2 regions of the Serratia sp. 2723 genome follow, and region 1 is predicted to be linked to the other one. Evidence: predicted binding sites of a transcription regulator. Region 1 holds the regulator's gene; the other holds the start of a gene.

Region 1 (3,105 bases):
CCGTGAATCATGATGGCTGAGCGCATGCTTCACAATGGCCAACCCGAGCCCACTGCCGCCGGTCTGGCGCGAACGTGCCTTATCTACGCGATAGAAACGCTCGGTCAGGCGCGGGATATGTTCGGCACCAATGCCCGGCCCGTTATCGCTGACCTGGAACTGAGCCCCCTGCGGCGTCTGCTGCCAGCTCACTTCGATATTGGTGCCCGCCGGAGTATGGTTGACGGCGTTGTACACCAGATTGGAAACCGCGCTGCGCAGTTGATCCTCGTTACCGAACACCTGCAGATTTTCATTCACCCGGAAATTGATCTGGTGATTACCAGCGCTGAGCGACTGCGCCTCACGCTGCAATACCCGCAGCATTAACGGAATATCCACCTTCTCGTTCATATCCACGTTTGGTGCAGCCTCGATCCTGGAGAGTGTAAGCAACTGCTTCACCAGGCCATCCATGCGTTTGGTCTGCTCTTGCATGGTGCCCAAGGCTTTGCCACGCAGCGAACCATCCAGCTCTTCGTCACTCATCATCTCCAGGTAGCCTTGCAACACCGTTAGCGGCGTACGCAGCTCATGGCTGACGTTGGCGAAGAAGTTGCGTCTGGCCCCTTCCAGTTGGCGCATCTGGGTCACATCACGGGCCACCATCAGCAGTTGGCCTTCGGAATAGGGCATGATACGGAATTCAACAAAGTGCTCGTTATTCAGCTGTAGCGTCAGCGGTCTGGTGAATTCTTGCTGTTGCAGATAATGGCTGAATTCCGGGTAGCGCAGCAGGTTGAGAATGTGTTGGCCGTTATCTTCCGGCCAACGAAAGCCCAGCAGATGTTGTGCCAGGCCGTTACACCAGAAGATATTGCCCTCCACGGTGGTCATCACCACCGCATCCGGCAAGGATTCTGCCCCGCTGCGAAAGCGTTTGATCAACAGCGCCAGCTCACGGCGGCGACGGCGATTACGCTGCTGCATCTGATACAGGCCATAGAACAGCGGCTCCCAGCTCCAGCGGCCCGGCGGCGGCGTCATACTGCGGTCCACCCACAGCCAGTGGGAAAGTTTGAGTTGGTTATAGAAGTTCCAGGCCAGCGCGGCCAGCACCGAAACCAACAGCAGCCAGGGCAGATAACCGAAAACAAGCCCCAGCAATAAGGCGGGCAGGCAAAAAAGGGCCAGCTCCAGCGCCAGCCTCTTCCACGATAAACGTTCTAGCACGGTAACCTCTCCAGCGCGGTGCGATCAGTAGCGCGTCGAGAACCGATAACCGGTGCCGCGAACGGTTTGAACCATCTTGTCATGACCACTGGTCTCCAGCGCCTTACGCAGCCGGCGGATATGCACATCAACGGTGCGGTCTTCCACATAAACGTTAGTGCCCCAGACGTGATTAAGCAACTGTTCGCGGCTATAAACCCGTTCAGGATGAGTCATAAAGAAGTGCAGCAGTTTGAACTCGGTCGGCCCCATCTCCAGCGCCTGCTCATTAGCCATCACCCGGTGCGAGGAAGGATCCAGGCTTAGCCCCTGCATTTCAATCACTTCTTCTACTGCCATTGGTGAAATACGGCGCATCACCGCCTTGATACGTGCCACCAGTTCCTTGGGGGAGAAAGGCTTGGTGATGTAATCATCCGCACCAACCTCCAGACCACGTACCCGATCTTCTTCTTCACCACGCGCGGTCAGCATCATCACCGGGATATCCCGGGTCATCGCCTCGCGCTTCATATGCTTGATAAACTGGATACCGGACCCTCCCGGTAACATCCAGTCCAGTAACACCAAATCAGGGAACGGCTCAGACAGGCGCGTGACGGCACTGTCATAATCCTCGGCTTCCAACGGTTGGTAACCATTCTGCTCCAACACAAAGCACACCATCTCACGGATCGGCGCTTCGTCTTCCACCACCAGTATGCGTCTTGCCATCGTCAATCCTGCCAATGTGTTAGCGATCTCAGTTGATTGCGGTCGCCATTATGCGTCAGTTTTGTGACACTTTTATGAAAAAAAAGCCCGGTTGATCGCAGTAAGCATAGCGATTATTTCTGGCGTTAAAGAAATATCATCATGCTTGAGTTACGATAAGGCCCATTTATGCCCTTATCATCCTGTTAGCGATGGAAGACCTATGCGCCTGATCCACACCTCCGACTGGCATTTGGGCCAGTACTTTTTCACCAAAAGCCGCGCCGCCGAGCATCAGGCCTTCTTGGGCTGGCTGATCGAACAGGTGGAACAGCAGCGGGTGGATGCGCTGATCGTCGCAGGCGATCTGTTCGATACCGGCTCCCCGCCAAGCTACGCCCGCGAACTGTACAACCGCTTTGTGGTGGAGCTGCAACGTACCGGCTGCCAACTGGTGGTGCTGGGCGGCAACCACGACTCCGTGGCCACGCTGAATGAATCGCGTGAGCTACTCTCCTGCCTGAACACCACCGTGGTTGCCAACGCGCAAAGCGAGCTTGAGCAGCAAATCGTGGTGCTCAACCAGCTTGATGGCCAACCAGGGGCGGTGCTCTGCGCGATCCCGTTCCTGCGCCCACGGGATTTGCTCACCAGCCGCGCTGGTGAGTCTGGCAACCAAAAGCAGCAAGCTCTGCAAGAGGCCATCGCCGAACATTACCAAAACCTGTATCAGGCGGCCTGTACGCGCCGCGATGCGTTGGGTTTGCCACTGCCGATCGTCGCCACAGGCCATTTAACCACCGTGGGCGTCACCACTTCGGATTCGGTACGGGATATCTATATCGGCACGCTGGACGCCTTTCCAGCCCAGGCGTTCCCCCCTGCCGATTACATTGCGTTGGGGCATATCCATCGCGCGCAGAACGTCGCCAAGTCTGAGCATATCCGCTACAGCGGCTCCCCAATTCCTCTGAGTTTCGACGAGTTAGGCAAGACCAAAAGCGTGTTTATGGTCGATTTTGCCGACGGAGCGCTACAACAGATCACGCCGCTGGAGATCCCAACCTTCCAGCCCATGCAGCTGATAAAAGGTGATTTGCAGCAAATCGAGGCTCAATTACAGCAGTTTGCCGATTATCAGGGCGAACTCCCGGTTTGGTTGGATATCGAAGTAACCACTCAGGATTACCTCAGCGATAT
Region 2 (3,105 bases), on a different contig from region 1:
GTACCAGAGAGGCGAAAATCGATTGAGCGGGCGTCCCAATTAAAGCTGTGGGCACCGGCTCATTCCTGGGGCGAACGCCGAGGTGAGGATGGATTAAGGCTTCACGCACCGCTTGCCGCGATGCAACTGAAAAGGGGCAGGCCGTCATGGCAATTTCCTTCTGATGGTAATAGAGAGTAGCCATTGTCGGGTTAGACGAGCAGCAATACTTCGGTTATTATCGAAGTATGAATGACAATACGCTTGAAGACCGCCTGGCCGCATTGACGGCCGCTATCGCCGATCGCACCCGAGCACGCATGCTGTGCCTGCTGATGGATGGGCGTGCCTATACCGCAACGGAACTGAGTGCAGCGGTGGACGTCGCGGCCTCCACCGCCAGCAGTCATCTGGCACGTTTGCAGGAGCAGAATCTGATCGGCTGTGTCAAACAGGGCCGCAATCGCTTTTACCGTCTGGCGGGCAAACCGGTGGCCGACCTGCTGGAAAGCCTGATGGCGTTGGCCGGTGTAGAACGCCCGACGGTCAAAAGTAGCACTCCGGCCTCATTACGTTATGCACGCACCTGCTATGACCACATGGCAGGCGAGATCGCGGTCCAATTACATCATCAGTTGCTGGCACGGGCCTGGCTACTCGGGGATAACGACTATCAGCTCAGTGAGGCTGGGCAGGCTGCCTTGACACAGTTGGGTATCGATTGCTCCCCAGCCCCGACCCGGCGGCGCTTTGCCTGCGATTGTCTGGACTGGAGCGAACGCAAGGCTCATCTCGGTGGCGCACTGGGCGCTGCCATATTGGTCGCATTTGAAAAGCGCGGATGGGTTAAGCGCCAGCTGGACAGCCGTGAGCTGCAACTGACCAGCGCCGGTAGAAAAGCGCTGAGCGCACATTTTGGCCTGGCGCTTTGAATGCCTGGCGCGCTAGCTTAGCTGCCATACTCAATGGGTTTACCTGTTGACGATCCCGTCATATCCGAGGAGTTATCATGTCCGATATTAACCAATTCCCGATCGCCAAACGTTGGCCCGCCAAGCATCCAGAACGGTTACAACTCTACTCGCTGCCGACCCCTAACGGGGTGAAAGTCTCCATCATGCTCGAAGAGATCGGCCTGCCCTACGAGGCACACCTGATCGACATCGGCAAAAATGAAACCTGGACGCCGGAGTTCCTGTCGCTCAATCCTAACGGCAAAATACCGGCGATCCTCGATCCCGCAGGCCCAGGCGGTAAGCCGTTAGCGCTGTTCGAGTCCGGGGCAATCCTGCTGTACCTGGCAGAGAAATGCGGTAAGTTGTTACCCAGGGACCCCGCCCAACGTTATGAAACCATCCAGTGGGTGTTTTTCCAGATGGCGTCCGTCGGGCCGATGTTCGGCCAGCTAGGCTTCTTCCACAAATTCGCCGGGCGCGAATATGAAGACAAACGGCCATTTGAACGCTACCAGAAAGAGTCCAAACGGCTGCTTGGCGTACTGGAAGAGCGGCTACAAGGACGTGATTGGATCATGGGCTCGGAATACACCATTGCCGATATCTCCCTGCTCGGCTGGGTCCGCAACCTGATCGGATTTTATCAGGCCCGTGAAGTAGTGGAATTCGATAATTTCCCCGTCGTTGGCCAATGGCTGGAGCGCGGATTGGCTCGGCCAGCCGTACAGCGCGGCGTCAATATTCCTGCCCGCCAAGCCTGATAAACCTATTGGGGTAGCCAGCAAAGGCTATCCCTTTCCCCACTTCTCTCGTCATAAAATTGTCACTTTCCTGCTCTACTCTCCCGTGTAACAAAATAATGCCGACCGTATTTTTGTATTACGACAAGGAGCCCTACCCATGCAGCAGTCCGTTTCCCTGATCGCCGGTGCCATATTATCCGCGCTGTTATGTTCCACCGCCCTGGCTGACAACAATCAACTCAACAATCGCGCGGCTCATGGCGATATTACCGAACCCGGCGGTGCGCGCCGCTTGGCAGGCGATCAAACCGCCGCACTGCAAGCGTCGCTGTCGAATAAAACCGCCAAAAACGTGATCCTGCTGATCGGCGACGGCATGGGCGATTCGGAAATCACCGGCGCACGCAACTATGCCGAAGGCGCAGGCGGTTACTTCAAGGGGATCGATGCCCTGCCGCTGACCGGCCAATACACTCACTACTCGCTGGATAAGAAAAGCCATAAACCGGACTATGTCACCGACTCTGCCGCCTCGGCCACCGCTTGGGCTACCGGCGTCAAGACCTACAACGGCGCGTTGGGCGTGGATGTGAACGGCAAAGATCAACCGACGATTTTGGAACTGGCCAAGGCCGCAGGAAAAGCCACTGGCAATGTCTCTACGGCAGAACTGCAAGATGCCACACCGGCCGCGCTGGTTTCGCACGTAACCTCTCGCAAGTGCTATGGCCCGGAAGAAACCAGTGAGCAGTGCGCAGGCAACGCGTTGGAAAACGGCGGGCACGGCTCCATCACCGAGCAACTGATTAAAACCCGCGCCGACGTCACGCTGGGCGGTGGGGCAAAATCCTTCGCTCAGTTGGCGAAAAGCGGTGAATGGCAGGGGAAAACGCTGAAAGCACAGGCTGCAGCATTGGGTTACCAATGGGTGGAGGATACCGAAAGTCTGAACACGATTAACCTCGCCAATCAGCAAAAGCCGCTGCTGGGCCTGTTCGCGCCAGGTAATATGCCGGTACGCTGGAAAGGGCCGAAAGCTTCCTTCCATGGCAATATCGATCAACCTGCAGTGACCTGCGAAACCAACCCAGAGCGCGGTGCCAATGTGCCAACGCTGGCGGCAATGACCGAGAAAGCCATCGAGCTGCTGAAGAACAACCCGAACGGTTTCTTCCTGCAGGTGGAAGGGGCGTCCATCGACAAACAGGACCATGATGCCAACCCATGCGGCCAGTTTGGCGAAACGGTCGATCTGGATGAGGCGGTGCAAAAAGCGCTGGAGTTCGCCCGTGCCGACGGTAATACCCTGGTGATCGTCACCGCTGACCACGCCCACTCCAGCCAGATTATTGCCGCCAAGGCCAAGGCACCGGGGCTGACCCAGGCATTAACCACCAAAGACGGCGCGGTGATGACTATCAGCTATG

The links. The regulator PhoB, encoded in region 1, activates phosphate uptake and scavenging genes when phosphate is short. The targets are predictions, from matches to a motif close to CTGTCATAAAACTGNCNNAT.
Region 2: phoA (alkaline phosphatase) is a predicted target of PhoB. The motif match lies at 1,745-1,764, and genes of this name have one in related genera.

What each region holds. Positions count from the first base shown of each region.
Region 1 covers NZ_JBNDIN010000003.1:329,567-332,671, forward strand. The annotation lists gene phoR (phosphate regulon sensor histidine kinase PhoR) at 1-1,212, opposite strand, end outside; gene phoB (phosphate response regulator transcription factor PhoB) at 1,237-1,926, opposite strand; gene sbcD (exonuclease subunit SbcD) at 2,129-3,105, shown strand, end outside.
Region 2 covers NZ_JBNDIN010000006.1:149,699-152,803, forward strand. The annotation lists gene ABIE29_RS11345 (cytochrome P450) at 1-55, opposite strand, end outside; gene ABIE29_RS11350 (ArsR/SmtB family transcription factor) at 228-911, shown strand; gene ABIE29_RS11355 (glutathione S-transferase N-terminal domain-containing protein) at 989-1,696, shown strand; gene phoA (alkaline phosphatase) at 1,836-3,105, shown strand, end outside.